DNA from 2 places in the Bacillus sp. z14 (2026) genome. Region 1 is predicted to be linked to the other one. Evidence: a T-box and tRNA genes for the amino acid it is inferred to sense, from the RefSeq annotation. Region 1 holds a T-box; the other holds one or more tRNA genes.

The links. The T-box of region 1 lies ahead of leuS (leucine--tRNA ligase). A T-box ahead of a tRNA ligase gene usually reads a tRNA of that ligase, here a tRNA-Leu.
Region 2: it encodes a tRNA-Leu, which carries the amino acid that the T-box ahead of leuS (leucine--tRNA ligase) is inferred to sense. The anticodon was not compared.

Annotation. Positions count from the first base shown of each region.
Region 1 is NZ_JBZFQK010000005.1:209,782-217,705, forward strand. It holds gene AC4G3O_RS16135 (putative polysaccharide biosynthesis protein) at 1-252, opposite strand, end outside; gene AC4G3O_RS16140 (BaiN/RdsA family NAD(P)/FAD-dependent oxidoreductase) at 455-1,726, shown strand; gene AC4G3O_RS16145 (VanZ family protein) at 1,742-2,209, shown strand; gene AC4G3O_RS16150 (sporulation protein Cse60) at 2,422-2,607, opposite strand; gene AC4G3O_RS16155 (rhodanese-like domain-containing protein) at 2,666-2,974, opposite strand; gene leuS (leucine--tRNA ligase) at 3,040-5,451, opposite strand; T-box leader at 5,529-5,752, opposite strand; gene AC4G3O_RS16165 (glycogen biosynthesis protein GlgD) at 6,137-6,310, opposite strand; gene AC4G3O_RS16170 (YtzC family protein) at 6,324-6,587, opposite strand; gene mnmL (tRNA modification radical SAM protein MnmL/YtqA) at 6,772-7,746, shown strand; gene mnmM (tRNA 5-(aminomethyl)-2-thiouridylate-methyltransferase MnmM) at 7,736-7,924, shown strand, end outside.
Region 2 is NZ_JBZFQK010000002.1:1,006,391-1,014,314, forward strand. It holds gene AC4G3O_RS10925 (response regulator transcription factor) at 1-212, shown strand, start outside; gene AC4G3O_RS10930 (sensor histidine kinase) at 209-1,225, shown strand; gene AC4G3O_RS10935 (ABC transporter ATP-binding protein) at 1,412-2,179, shown strand; gene AC4G3O_RS10940 (FtsX-like permease family protein) at 2,169-4,172, shown strand; gene AC4G3O_RS10945 (alpha/beta fold hydrolase) at 4,517-5,251, opposite strand; gene AC4G3O_RS10950 (hypothetical protein) at 5,719-6,207, shown strand; tRNA gene AC4G3O_RS10955 (tRNA-Leu) at 6,772-6,853, shown strand; tRNA gene AC4G3O_RS10960 (tRNA-Gly) at 6,862-6,936, shown strand; tRNA gene AC4G3O_RS10965 (tRNA-Leu) at 6,951-7,036, shown strand; tRNA gene AC4G3O_RS10970 (tRNA-Arg) at 7,053-7,129, shown strand; tRNA gene AC4G3O_RS10975 (tRNA-Pro) at 7,138-7,214, shown strand; tRNA gene AC4G3O_RS10980 (tRNA-Ala) at 7,230-7,305, shown strand; tRNA gene AC4G3O_RS10985 (tRNA-Ser) at 7,440-7,532, shown strand; tRNA gene AC4G3O_RS10990 (tRNA-Asp) at 7,641-7,717, shown strand; tRNA gene AC4G3O_RS10995 (tRNA-Asp) at 7,827-7,903, shown strand.

The DNA.
Region 1 (7,924 bases):
AAACAGCTTACGCCCAACTGCATATTCACCCATTGCATTATATTTGGCCACAAATTTGGCTACCGCGAGGGGAATCCCTCCCGTTGATATACTGATGAAAATCGTATAGGGGATATACGCAAAGCCGTATAACGCCATTCCTTCTTTGCCGACAATTTGATTAAAAGGAATAACATAAAACAATCCGAGTATTTTCGATAAAACCATACCAACTGTTAGAATAAAAGTGCCTCTAATAAGTTTCGATGACATGTAACAATCCCTTTCACTCTTTCCCTTAACCTGTAAGAAATATATTTTCATGAGTCTTTTTGTTTATTTGTTCACTATTCTGTAGTTTACTCTTTTCTATCCTTTTTGACAATTGAACTTCAATTTGTTTACGACTTTTGCCTTATTCATAAAATCACTTATAATAGAACATATTAGCATGTTTTAGAAAAGAGATGGAATAATGAAATACGATGTAATAATTATAGGCGGAGGCCCCTCCGGTTTAATGGCTGCCATAGCAGCTGCAGAAAACGGCGCTTCCACCTTATTAATAGATAAAGGATCCAAGCTTGGCCGAAAGCTGGCCATTTCAGGCGGAGGCCGATGCAATGTCACAAACCGTCTGCCGATTGATGAGATTATCAAGCATATTCCCGGTAATGGCAAGTTCCTGTACGGTGCATTCTCTGAATTTGATAATGAGGGAATCATTTCTTTCTTCAAGAAACTGGGAGTTGAATTAAAAGAGGAAGATCACGGAAGAATGTTTCCAGTTAATGACAAAGCCCAATCCGTTGTGGATGCAATGATGAATCGCTTGAACCAATTGGGTACTGATATACGCACAAACTCACCTATAGCTGATGTTTTGTATGATTCAGGGAAAGTAATTGGCGTTCGGACACAAACAGGCGAAACGATCGAAGCTGACTCCGTTGTCATTGCTGTTGGTGGTAAATCCGTTCCTCACACCGGGTCAACCGGTGATGGTTACGCTTGGGCGGAAAAAGCTGGACATACTGTTACAGAGCTATTCCCAACTGAGGTTCCGCTCACGTCAGCTGAAAATTTTATCAAACAGAAAACATTACAGGGTCTTTCACTTCGCGATGTCGCAATCAGCGTAATGAATCCTAAAGGAAAACCATTAATTACCCATCGTATGGATATGATTTTCACACATTTTGGCTTATCAGGTCCAGGTGTCCTGCGATGCAGCCAATTTGTTGTAAAGGCCCTCAAAAAATGGAATCTTAAAGAGGTCGTTGTCCAAATTGACGCGCTCCCTGATTTAAATGAAGAACAGGTATTCCAACAGATTATTAAAATTATTAAATCGGATGACAAAAAAGCTGTCAAAAACAGCTTAAAAGGTTTAGTGCCTGAAAGATATTTATTATTTTTACTGGAGCGTAACCAGATTGACCCTTCTGCCCAGGGTGCAGTCATCGCCCATGAGAAATGGCGCTCTTTAAGCAAAGATATTAAAAAATTCCCTGTCCGTGTTAATGGAACACTTTCTTTAGAGAAAGCATTTGTGACTGGCGGAGGAGTATCGGTTAAAGAAGTTGAACCAAAAACAATGGCTAGTAAATTCATGAATGGCTTATATTTCTGCGGAGAGATCTTGGACATTCACGGATATACGGGCGGCTATAATATCACTTCAGCTTTGGTAACCGGCCGTTTAGCAGGATTAAATGCTGCAGCAAAGAATAATTTCCTGGCATAAGAAAGGATGGTATAAGTGCAGGATATAGCCCAAACGATAAAAAACAATAAGCTGTTTTCGCCGCTTATTTACATGTTGTTTTTCATCTATTTAGCCATCCTTTCCTATCTTTTGTTTTTTGGATACTATAGACAAGAAGACAGGATAGAATCTTATAATCTTGTTCCCTTTAAAACAATCAATATGTATATTACGTTTGCTGATTACTTCAAATTTAAAATATGGTTTTCGAATCTATTCGGTAATATTATTGCTTTTATGCCATTTGGATTTTTTCTGCCAATCGCCTTTAAAAAGCTGAGAAATTTACTGATTATCACATTTCTGTCCTTCTTGTTTTCTTTATTTGTGGAGACGATGCAGCTTACCTTCCATGTCGGTGGATTTGATGTAGATGATATTCTATTAAATACAATCGGCGGTTTCTTTGGCTACATGGTTTTCAAGCTCATGTATAAGCTTTTCAAAAAACCATTAACCTAATAAGTCCAAACCTAAAAAAAGTGGAGAAACAAGTTTGTTTTCTCCACTTTTTTTACTATATTCAATTGTAATTTTAGCTGTAACGATTGAGTTAGCAAAAATTAAATTCATCAACCTATGGATTATTTCTTAAATGTTCCGTTTCATTTGGGAATAGACTTGTTCCTTGTAAATATGAACTAAGAATTAATTTTACCCACAATGATAACTACTCATTTTTTATAGATAACCATTGCGCTAAAACAATAGATTTGGTCTTCCTCATCCTCTTCACCGAAAGCTGCTATATTATATTTTATATCTACAATGCTATCCTCATCTATTTTTCCGAGAAAATGATTCATCCCTTTTTCCAGATCTTTTTCATGTTCATAATCAAACATTTTTACTTGGATCACGGCAAAGACTCCTCCTGTTTTTATCTATCTTTGCCAGACTTTTATATTTTTATACTATTCAGAATACCATTTCCCCTTGCCAATGCATCATACCGCCCTCCATTGAGGCTGTCTTATATCCCTTCTCCTGCAGAAAATAAGCCACATTTTCACTTCTTACTCCTGCATGACAGATTAGAATATACTCCGTTTCTTTATCAAGCTCATCAAGCCGATCGGGTATTTCTCCCATTCTCATATGAATAGCACCTGGTACCATGCCATTTATAACTTCATAATCCTCCCGTACATCAATGATGGATAATTCCTCTCCATTTTCAATTCTGATCTGCAGCTCTTCCGGTTGGATAATTTTTATTTCTTCCATCTCCATTTTCCCCCTTTATAAAAAAGCCGTCTTACGTTTTAGTAAACGTAAGACGGCCACACTTGTTAGTTTGCAACGATATTTACTAATTTTCCTGGAACAGCAATAACCTTACGGATTGTTTTACCGTCAATTTGCTCCTGGACCTTTCCATTCTCCATTACGATTTTTTCCATTTCTTCTTTCGTAATGCCGGCAGGCACCTGAAGTTTTGCTCTCATTTTACCGTTTATTTGAATGACAATTTCAATTTCATCATCAACCAATTTGGACTCATCATATGCAGGCCATGAAGCATAGGCAAGTGTTTCATTGTTGCCAAGTCTGCTCCAAAGTTCTTCACTGATATGAGGGCAAATAGGTGACAAGAGCTTCACGAATCCTTCCATATATTGAATTGGAAGGATTTCCGCTTTATACGCTTCATTAATAAACACCATCATTTGAGAAATAGCTGTATTAAAGTGAAGTGCTTCCAAATCTTCTGTTACCTTTTTAACCGTTTGATGATAGATTTTCTCAAGGTGAGTATCATTGGATTCAGTGATCTTATCATTTACTGTACCGTCATCGGTAATAAACAATCTCCAAACACGGTCAAGGAAACGTCTGGAACCATCAAGTCCGTTTGCAGACCAAGCAATGGATGCATCAAGCGGTCCCATGAACATTTCATAGAGACGAAGTGTATCCGCACCATGGCTTTCTACGATATCATCCGGATTTACTACATTTCCTTTGGATTTACTCATTTTTTCGTTATTTTCTCCAAGTATCATTCCTTGGTTAAATAGCTTTTGGAAAGGTTCCTTTGTAGGAACAACACCAATATCATACAAGAATTTGTACCAGAATCTTGCATAAAGCAAGTGAAGTACAGCATGTTCTGCTCCGCCAATATACGTATCTACTGGCATCCAATGCTTAAGCTTTTCAGGATCAGCAATCGCGTTTGGATTTTTCGGATCGATATAGCGCAGGAAGTACCAGCAGCTGCCCGCCCATTGAGGCATTGTGTTTGTCTCGCGTCTTCCTTTACGGCCGTTCTCATCTACTACATTTACCCACTCTTCAATGTTGGCAAGAGGAGATTCACCTGTACCTGATGGTTTAATTTCGGTTGTTTTCGGAAGCATAAGCGGGAGCTCAGATTCAGGTACAGCTGACATAGTACCATCTTCCCAATGAATAATTGGGATAGGCTCTCCCCAGTAACGCTGACGAGAGAAGTTCCAGTCACGCAAGCGATAGGTTACTTTCTTCTCACCAATTCCTTGTTCTTCAAGCCATTCGATCATTTTGCCAATTGCTTCTTCTTTATTCAAGCCATTCAAGAATTCAGAGTTTACATGTTCTCCTTCTCCTGCATAAGCTTCTTTTTCAATATTTCCGCCCGCTACAACCTCACGGATTGGCAAATCAAATTTCTTAGCGAATTCATAGTCACGTTCATCATGAGCCGGAACTGCCATAATTGCACCTGTACCATAGCTCATCAATACATAATCAGCAATCCAGATCGGAATCTCTTCCCCATTTGCCGGGTTGATTGCATATGCTCCTGTGAATACACCTGTTTTCTCTTTAGAAAGCTCTGTTCTCTCAAGATCGCTCTTAGATTGAATTTCCTTTTTATACGCTTCAACTGCTTCTTTTTGCTCTGCTGTTGTAATTTTATCCACAAGCGGATGCTCTGGTGACAGGACAGAATATGTTGCCCCGAACAAGGTGTCAGGACGTGTCGTGAATACCGTGTAGGATTCGTTCGTACCTTTAATCTTAAAAGTTACAGATGCTCCCTCAGAGCGTCCGATCCAGTTACGCTGCATATCCTTAATGCTTTCAGGCCAATCCAATTCATCCAAATCCTCAATCAAACGATCTGCATAAGCCGTAATTTTCAAAATCCATTGGCGCATAGGCTTACGGATAACCGGATGTCCGCCCCGCTCACTTTTCCCATCAATAACTTCTTCGTTAGCCAAAACTGTTCCGAGTGCCGGACACCAGTTAACCGGTATTTCAGCCATATAGGCAAGTCCTTTTTCATATAGCTTTAAGAAAATCCACTGCGTCCATTTATAGTACTCTGGGTCGGTTGTATTGATTTCCCTGTCCCAGTCATAGGAGAACCCAAGTGATTTAATCTGACGTGTGAATGTACCGATATTTTTAGCTGTAAACTCTTCCGGATCATTTCCTGTATCAAGAGCATATTGCTCGGCAGGCAATCCAAATGCATCCCAGCCAATTGGATGAAGGACATTATATCCCTGCATACGTTTCATGCGAGATAGAATATCTGTTGCTGTATATCCTTCAGGATGCCCTACATGAAGGCCGGCTCCTGATGGATAAGGAAACATATCCAAAGCGTAAAATTTACGCTTCCCTACATGATCAGTCGTTTTGAATGTTTTGTGTTCTTCCCAATAAGATTGCCATTTCTTTTCAATCTCTACATGATTGAAACTCATCCTAATTCCTCCTACATGGTTCAAAATTGCTGTGCTTAAAAGCTTAAAACAATAAAAAAAGCCACTCATCCCTAATAAGTAGGGACGAGAGGCTTGTTATTAACTTCCCGCGGTACCACCCTGATTGATGCAGTAAATATGCATCCGGCTCGACTCTTTAACGCAGATGTACGGCAAACCTTACTCTTAGTTCAGGCTTGCAACTCCAGGGTGAGTTCATAATGTGTCCTGTTGACTTGCAGCGACCGTCAACTCTCTAAAAAGAACAACAATTACTACTAATCCCTCTCAAAGTTATTCATATGATTCAAAAAATATATACATTCATTGTATGTAAATCCGCTAAAAAGTTCAAGTCAATTTAGACTGTTTTTTCAATCATTGACAAATATAGCATCGATTATACAGGTTTGATAAAAATTTATGTGTGATTGGCGAGGGAAACTGGGGGCTGGATTAATCTCAATTTTGGCCGGATTAATCCTTTATTTGGCTGGATTATGGGCATATCCGGCTCTATTCCTTTGTCGATTGGCTGGATTCCTCTCATTTTGCTGATCTACTCACTCATCTGGCTGAATTAGTCTTTCATCCGGCTGGATTCTCCGCCGCATTCATTATCCCCATAACTCACTTGTATACAAATAAACCAACAAGCACAGCCATATAGACTGTGCCTGCTGGTTTATTTGTATTGCTTTGGATGAACTGTTGCTTTAGTTTGTTGGCCTCCAGATGCTTCGTTCATCTTTTTAGCCTTCTTTATAATATCTTGATCTTCACCAGCCTCGATATCTTGATTATTAATGCCATTACGAGTCTTTTGTTCCGGATTATTATGTTTAGAACGTTTCCGCATAGTGAATACCCCCTTAGCGCCTGCGTACAACCATTGCATGCTGAATATCCTGAACCTGTATTTTCATACGGTTCAACATATCACGCTGTTGATCATTTGCACTGTGATCCATTGCTTCTAACTCATTAAATGAGTTTTCCAATCTGACCAATGCCTCGGTATATCCTGCTTCATTGTAGTGCTCCTGTTTTGCAGACTCCTTATATTGCTCTTCTGCGAATTCAATTGCATTAGTACATCGTTCTATACACTCACCCATGGATTTTCGTGTAGCCAAAGATACCCTCTCCTTTTTTCATTGGATTGGTTTACAAAAGCTCATCCATTATCCATTATGCCCCTTTGAAATTGAAAAGATTAATGATTTTTAAATAGCTGCTAATAATAGTCAATTGGAAAGTATACATCAGCATGGTAAAATGGAGTTTATGTTCTTGAAATCTAAACAGGGGGTTTTTGTAATGAAACAGGTTAACCCTTTTCAATATGCTAGTGACGACAAACGTTATCATACATGGAATTATCATCTCCGCAATCAATTTGGTCACAAGGTATTTAAAGTAGCTCTTGATGGTGGATTTGATTGTCCAAATCGTGATGGCACGGTAGCTTTTGGTGGCTGTACATTTTGCAGTGCCGCTGGATCCGGTGATTTTGCCGGCAATCGTGCTGAAGATCTGCAAAAACAATTTGCCGATATAAAAGCAAAAATGCACCAAAAATGGAAGGACGGCAAGTATATGGCCTATTTCCAGGCTTATACAAATACCCATGCACCAGTCGAGGTGTTACGGGAAAAATTCGAAACCGTCATGAACGAGGAAGGTGTAGTCGGATTATCCATTGCCACTCGTCCAGACTGTCTGCCTGATGATGTTGTAGAATATTTAGCTGAATTAAATGAACGTACTTACCTGTGGGTTGAGCTTGGTCTGCAAACTGTTCACGAGAAAACAGCTAATATCATAAACCGTGCACATGATTATCCAACCTATGTAGAGGGAGTAAACAAACTTCGGAAACACGGTATACGCATTTGCAGCCATATTATTAATGGATTGCCGCTTGAAACTCCAGAAATGATGATGGAGACAGCTAAAGAAGTTGCTAAACTGGATGTACAGGGAATTAAAATTCACCTATTGCATCTCTTAAAGGGCACTCCAATGGTAAAACAATACGAAAAAGGAATGCTGGAATTCCTTTCGTTAGATGAATATGTCAATCTTGTCTGTGATCAGTTGGAGATCCTTCCGCCTGAAATGATTGTCCATCGTATTACCGGTGACGGTCCGATTGATTTGATGGTTGGACCAATGTGGAGCGTTAATAAATGGGAAGTATTAAATGCTATCGATGCTGAATTAAAGCGTCGCAATAGTTATCAAGGTAAATTTTATGTGCCAAGTAAGGATGCTGTCATAAATGAAGCTTGATCGTATCCTTCCCTTCGCAAGACTATTGCTTGAAAAAGCAGTTAAACCTGGTGATATAGCCATTGATTGTACGATGGGCAATGGGCATGACACCGTATTTTTAGCAAATTTAACTGGTCCGGATGGACATGTATACAGCTTCGACATTCAGGAATCTGCCTTGCAAAAAACGGAAGAG
Region 2 (7,924 bases), on a different contig from region 1:
AAAATGAAATAAAAATCTTACATTGTTTAATGAAAAATAATGGAATTATTGTTTCTAGAGAACAGCTGATGGAGGATCTATGGTCATCTGATTTATTTGTGGATGACAATACGCTATCTGTTAACATTACTCGACTTCGTAAAAAGATAGAGGCAATCGGTATGGAAAACCCGATTGAAACGAGACGAGGATTGGGGTATATCATGTCATGACATTGTGGGCATTTTTAAAGGAAATAGTCGTTTTTATTACGGTTAATGTTTTTCTTTTTATGACGGTAGCATTATTTTTAGCTTTTATTTCTATACAAAAGGGTGTTATTGTTATAGTCGGGTTATGCTGGTTTGGTCCGCTGCTTACTTCTTATTTTCTTGAATTTATGAAGAAAAAACCTTTTTATGATGGGGTAATAGAAAATGTTGAAAATCTTGATCAAAAATATTTGCTATCTGAAATTATGGATGAGCCTGATTTTTTAGAAGGAAAGATTTTATATGACATTTTACGGACGAGTGACAAGCAGGTGCATGAATATGTCAACCACTACAAGACTATGCAATCGGAATACCAAGAGTATGTTGAAGCGTGGGTCCATGAAATTAAGACACCGATTGCATCTAGTAAGCTAATAATTGAGAATTATCAAGGTGGTCCGATTGTTGGCTTAACTGAGGAATTAACGAAGATTGAGGATTATATTGAACAGGCCTTGTATTATGCGAGAAGCAGCAGTGCCAGCAAGGATTATATTGTGAAGGAATTTCGTTTAAAAGAATGTGTTTCCAAAGTAATTAAGCGAAATGCAAAAGCGTTTATTCATAAAAAGATTCAGCTTAAGTTATCAGAGATAGATGATGTGGTCTATAGTGACGAAAAGTGGGTTGAGTTCATAGTGAATCAAGTAATCATTAACAGTATTAATTATTGTTATAAAGAAAATAGTTTCATCTCTATTTATACGACTAATCATGAGCATAATCTTATACTTCATATTGTTGATAATGGCATTGGTATTGATGAAAAGGATGTCGGAAGAGTATTTGAAAAAGGATTTACAGGAGAAAATGGACGCATATACAGAAAGTCAACAGGCATCGGTCTATATCTTTGCAAAATGTTGGTAGATAAGCTGCATTTAGGGATTACGATCAAATCACAGAAGGATGTAGGAACCGAGGTAAATATCATTTTCCCGAAAAGTAAATTGGTTTTATTAGAGTCTTGAGAGAAAGGCTCTTTTTTATTACGAAAATAAGATTATTAATGATTTGTGGTATGAATTTGTATGGTGGTTTTCGCCATTAATCTCCAGTGCAAGTTTCAAAAATGTAAGGTTTATGCAACCAACTTCAATATTTGTATTGCTGTAGGGGGGATATACTAAAAGCATAAAAGAGAGGAGAAGGTTGTTATGAATACAGTTCTGGAAGTAAAAGATATAGAAAAATACTATGGTAATAAAGGAAATGTGTCAAAAGTCATTAATCATATAAGTTTTGATGTAAAACCAGGGGAATTTGTTGGTATTATGGGTCCTTCAGGCAGCGGGAAAACGACACTGTTGAATTGTATTTCTACAATTGATCATGTAACAACGGGTCATATTCATATAAATGGTCAGGATATTACGACATTAAAGGCTGGAAAGCTTGAGAAGTTCCGCCGGGATGAGCTAGGATTTATCTTTCAGGATTTTAATTTGCTCGATACATTAACAACGTTTGAAAATATCGCGATCGCTTTAACGATACAAGGTCGTAAGCCGGCTGATATTACAAAGCTAGTAAATGAAGTTGCCGATAAATTAGAGATTACGGCGGTATTAAATAAGTTCCCATATCAACTGTCGGGTGGACAAAAACAACGTGTTGCTTCAGCCCGAGCAATTGTAACGAACCCGTCATTAATTCTCGCTGATGAGCCGACAGGAGCACTTGACTCAAAATCTGCCCGATTACTGCTAGATTCATTTGAGAAATTAAATAAGGAGTTGCAGGCTACAATTTTAATGGTCACACATGATGCGTTTACAGCAAGCTATGCACATCGGATCTTGTTTATTAAAGATGGGGAAATTTTTAATGAACTGGTGAGAGGTGATGATACGAGGAAAGAATTTTTCGGCCGTATCATTGAGGTGGTAACACTTCTCGGAGGTGACACGAATAATGTTATTTAAATTATCTGCTCGCAATGTGAAGAGAAGCTTCAAGGATTATGCAATTTATTTCTTAACATTAACATTTGCAGTCTGTATATTTTATAGCTTTAATTCGATTTCAGCTTCGGCAGCTATGTCTAGTTTAAGTGCCAGTCAGTCGGAAACGATTCAATCGATAACACAATTAATTTCAATAGTATCTGTTTTTGTTTCGATTGTGTTAGGGTTTCTGATTTTATTCGCAAACAATTTCTTAATCAGACGACGAAAAAAAGAGCTCGGAATTTATATGACGCTAGGTATGAGTAAATATAGTATATCGTTAATAGTTGTAATGGAAACACTTTTTATAGGTGTTTTATCGTTAATGGCCGGATTATTACTGGGAATATTTATATCTCAAGGATTGTCCGTTCTAGTGGTTTCGTTATTTAAGGCAGATATGACTAAGTTCGAAGTCGTCTTTTCCAGTGAAGCGATGTTCAAAACAATGAGCTATTTTGGGATTATCTTTCTGTTCGTTATGATCTTTAATAGTTTAGTGATTTCGAAGTATAAGCTCATCGACTTGCTAACAGCCGCTAGAAAAAATGAAAGCCTGAAGATCCGAAAAATATCAACATCAATCGCGTTCTTTGTTTTATCCTTCATTACTCTTGGGATCGCTTATACTGTTATTTTAAAGTATGGTTTAACAGAAAGTTTGACTGTCACGTGGACCTGCGTTGGACTGGGGTCACTTGGAACGTTTTTGTTTTTTATGTCTCTTTCTGGATTTGCTCTTAATATGCTGCAAAGAAATAATACTATATATTTTAAAGGCTTAAATATGTTTGTTCTACGCCAAATAAGCAGCAAGGTAAATACAACCTTTGTATCCATGACTATCATTTGCTTAATGCTCTTTTTCACAATTGGTGTTTTATCAACAGGATTTAGCATAAAGACGGCGGGAGAAAAACAGCTTGTAAATCAAGTGCCGTATGATGCAACATTCTACCTGTATGGAAAAGAAGATACGCAAATAAAGAATATAGATCAAGCGATTGAAATATTGGGTATGGACTTGGATGAGATGGGTGAAAATAGTTCCTTTGAATTATATGAAGCGGATTCTACGTATAACGAATTATTGCGTCCTTTTGCAAATGCAGAGTTAGAACAATACTTTGATATGGCAATCTCTCGTAAAAAAATCTTATTGATGAAAGAATCTGATTATGTAAAGCTTTTGCAAATGCAAGACATTGAACCGAAAAAGTTTAATAAAGGAGAAGTACTCCTCATATCAGATGATGAGACTTATTTTGATGCAGTGAATGCCTATATTAAAGAAAATCAGTCCATTCAATTGAACGCTATGGATTATACGATTGTTAATCGTCAAGTAGAGTACGTACAATATATAAATGATTATCCAGGAAGAGTTGCATTTACCGTGATTGTTCCAGATCAAGCTATTGAAGGTATGACACCTAATATGTCACTGTCTAATGTTAATTACAGTAGTAATAGTCAAGTAAATGAAGACGAGCTTTATCATTTAACTCAAAATGAAGAAGTTTATTCTAAATATGGTTTTTATGTCAACGTAATGACTAAGCAAATGTTGTATGACCAAAGTATTGGATCGTCTACAATGATTGTCTTTATTGGTATTTATCTTGGGATTGTGTTCCTCATTTCAAGTGCAGCTGTACTGGCGCTTCAGCAGTTATCTGAAGCGAGTGATAATATGGAGCGCTATAGCATGCTAAGAAAAATAGGTGTAACAAGTAAGGAAATTAACAAGGCGATATTCGGTCAGGTATTTATTTACTTCATGATGCCATTGTCTTTAGCAATCATCCATTCGATTTTTGGAATTAAAGTGGTCAATCAGGAACTTCTGATGATGGGTCAACCTTCCGTTTTCATACCGGCTTTGTTTACGGCGTTAATTATGATTATTGTATATGGCGGTTATTTCATAGCAACATATTCAGGGTACAAGCGCATTGTGAAAAATTAAAAGAGAAGCTGTGTCAAAAATGAGTTGTTTTGGCACAGCTTTTTTACTGTTTAAATTAGAGCTTGTAGGTGATTTTAAATTGCAAAATTTACTGTTTCAGAACGAATATCTGAATCTATGGGGAATCATACTAGTAAAAGGAATAATGGTTCGAGATTATTAGTAGTGTAATTGAATAATTGAAAAACATCTGTGAAGAGACTATGGGTTTTATTTAAAATAGTCAGAAATAATAGCGCTTGTGAGGCGCGGTTACCTCAAATGAAAGATAAAAGTTTAAAATAGCCCGCCCGTAAAACGGGTGGGCTATTACAGTATCAGATGTGTTAAAAGAAACTGGGCCCTTATCTTTGATATTGAGTCAGCCATTTTAACGTTTCTTCTATTATTTCATCCTGCTGTTCTTTTGCTGAAATCGTGGATTTTCCGTCTCCATCTTGCGTTCCATACATTCCGAATTGGGCATGGTTTCCGCCTTTAACCTCATATAAAGTTGCTTCAGACGAAAGCAAATGTTTTGTATCAGCTATTTTATCAGTTGTCGTTAACCCATCAAACTCGGCATACAGGGAGAGGATGGGGAGGTCAGTTTCTGAAAAATTATTGGAATCGCTCGGATAGGAACCCAATAAGATTAAACCTCTTACATCTTCGAGATGATCGTATGCATAAGATGCTGCGGCTACGCCGCCAAGTGAATGCCCGCCTACATACCAATTCGTTATATCACTGAACTCATCTATAATTAGATCCGCCTGATTAATATCGAGTATGGCAAAGTTCAGGTTAACTTTCGGGACAATCACCAAATAACCTTTATCCGCTAAACCCTGGGCATAGTAGCTATATGCTTCAGGCTCTACTTTTGCACCAGGATAAAGAATGATCCCGCTTTTTGGTTTTTCTATTGGTTCGAACACAAGCCAGTTTTCTTCCGTCTGAATGTCATCTAGATTTATGTATGATGTAACTTCTTCTGATGCTTTGTACGTTTGTTGGGACCAAAAATAGAAGCCGGTAAGACCCAACACAAAAATAATCAATAATATACCTAAGCTAATAGTAATAATCTTCTTCATAAAATGCCTTCTTCTCTTTCATAAATGATATACAATTTCAATTTTAGCATAAGAGCTTCTAAGCTATGTATAAATTCTTTCTAAAGCATAAAGCAGGTAATTCGGTTTCTTAATCAAGTAAGAATTGTAAGTCTACATCGTTCGCTGAATCGAAGCGCAAGGCAAACGCCGGTTTTTTCACCAATTTTATAGATGTGCCGGAGCAAGCAATCACTAAGGTGTTCAACACCATCATGGAAAGCAGAGTGATGCATCTGTTTGTTTTTGTAAAAAGAAGGTGCCATAGTAAAACAGCTATTTGAAGGCGAAATATCTGAGGCCTTCCCGCTTTGGTTTTGAAGGAGCATCCGAATGTCATTGCCATCGCCGAGAAGCTACGCTTGGAGGAACTACCATGATTTAGTAGAATAAAAGAAAATAAGCCGGGTGGGGGAATGTTCCCGACGGTCTCTTTGGAGGGGAATGACATGGTTGGCGTAAAAACGGTGAATCTTGACGGTGAAGAAATCTATATTTTTAATAGTGCGATATATATATTGGAAACTTCATCCGGATTTTCATTGGAGCTCGACATCATTGTGAGCGAGGTTGCCTTAAAGAAATATCGCAGTCGCGAGAGCATTATCGCTGAAATTGAGCTGAGCGATAGTCGAGTAATCAGCTCATTCATGTACATAAAATCAATTCCTGGCCGTCTACCGCAGTTGAACTTGAATTGCGTGATCGATGATCCCTTTGAGCACCAGGGCATTGACCATATCGATGAGAACCAGATTGATTTTCCAGACATTGATAAGGGGATTTCCCTTGCCGACATCAGGAAAGTCGAGATGCCTGATGAAAAGATCACCCTTAAGCTTACGCTGCCAATTGACCAGGTCGAATGGCTTCGTGGAAAAACATCAAAAGAACTCAAACAGATATTCAAAGCAATTATCTATGACCAGATGAATTAAATATATCTACATATTTTAAAGAAAATACACGGCAACTTTTTGGTTTTTGATATCAGAATCATTAAAGGCATTGTTAAGTAGGTAAAAGTTAATTGGAAAAGCGAGTAAAAATCTCTAAAAGCTAAAATTCAATTTATTAGATCTTCAAAAGTTAAATGGAGAAGATAGGAGATTTTTTATACTAGAATTGGTATCTATATTTCTAATGGTGCTGGGAATATCACTCTTTCCGTTTCAAACAGTAAAATGATAGTTATGTCTTCTAAGATAATTTGAAAATAAAAGGGATATTAAGGATCTTGAGTTGTTTATATAGCTATAAACAAGGGCTCTAACACCGTATAAAAGAACCTGTATTCCTGTGTAGGATAAATGCATTCATAGATGTTTAATCTTTTTGATATAGGAAGAAAAATAAATTAATATTTCCATATATTTCTTATTGAAATATAGATAAATACAGATTAAAATAATAAAGCAGTCAACGAGAGAGTTTGAAATTAATCAATTAGAAGCTCGAGGATTGCAGGTTTGAGTCCTTCATGGCTTACCATCTATAAACATGCGGGTGTGGCGGAATTGGCAGACGCACCAGACTTAGGATCTGGCGCCTTACGGCGTGGGGGTTCGACTCCCTTCACCCGCACTTATTATGCGGAAGTAGTTCAGTGGTAGAACACCACCTTGCCAAGGTGGGGGTCGCGGGTTCGAATCCCGTCTTCCGCTCCAATGCCAAGTGATATGCCGGGGTGGCGGAATTGGCAGACGCACAGGACTTAAAATCCTGCGGTAGGTGACTACCGTGCCGGTTCGAGACCGGCCCTCGGCACTAGTTTTTGCAGAATGCGCCCGTAGCTCAATTGGATAGAGCGTTTGACTACGGATCAAAAGGTTAGGGGTTCGACTCCTCTCGGGCGCGCCATTTTTTTGCGGGAAGTAGCTCAGCTTGGTAGAGCACTTGGTTTGGGACCAAGGGGTCGCAGGTTCGAATCCTGTCTTCCCGACCATTTTCATAACAAAATGGGGCCTTAGCTCAGCTGGGAGAGCGCCTGCTTTGCACGCAGGAGGTCAGCGGTTCGATCCCGCTAGGCTCCACCATGACTAATTTAAACCCAAGACTAATTTAAACCCAATAGGATTTTGGTTTTGGCGGTGTAGCTCAGTTGTTTAGAGCATACGGATTATAATCGTTCTGTCATAGATTCGAGTCCTACAAGGTTTATTATATATATGGAGGAATACCCAAGTCTGGCTGAAGGGACCGGTCTTGAAAACCGGGAGGCGGGTTAAACCGCGCGGGGGTTCGAATCCCTCTTCCTCCGCCATATATTATCTAAAGCAATAGTTATAGCGTTGCGGGATGGAGCAGTCTGGTAACTTGTAAGGTTCATAACCAGAAGGTCGTAGCTTCAAATACTATTCCCACAATAAATGGTCCGGTAGTTCAGTTGGTTAGAATGCCTGCCTGTCACGCAGGAGGTCGCGGGTTCGAGTCCCGTCCGGACCGCCATATATTATCTAAAGCAATATTTATAGCGTTGCGGGGTGAAGAAGTCTGGTAACTTGAAGGGTTCATAACGCGAAGGTCGCAGCTTCAAATATTATTCCCACAATAAAATGGTCCGGTAGTTCAGTTGGTTAGAATGCCTGCCTGTCACGCAGGAGGTCGCGGGTTCGAGTCCCGTCCGGACCGCCATTTACATAATGAAGTTGGCTC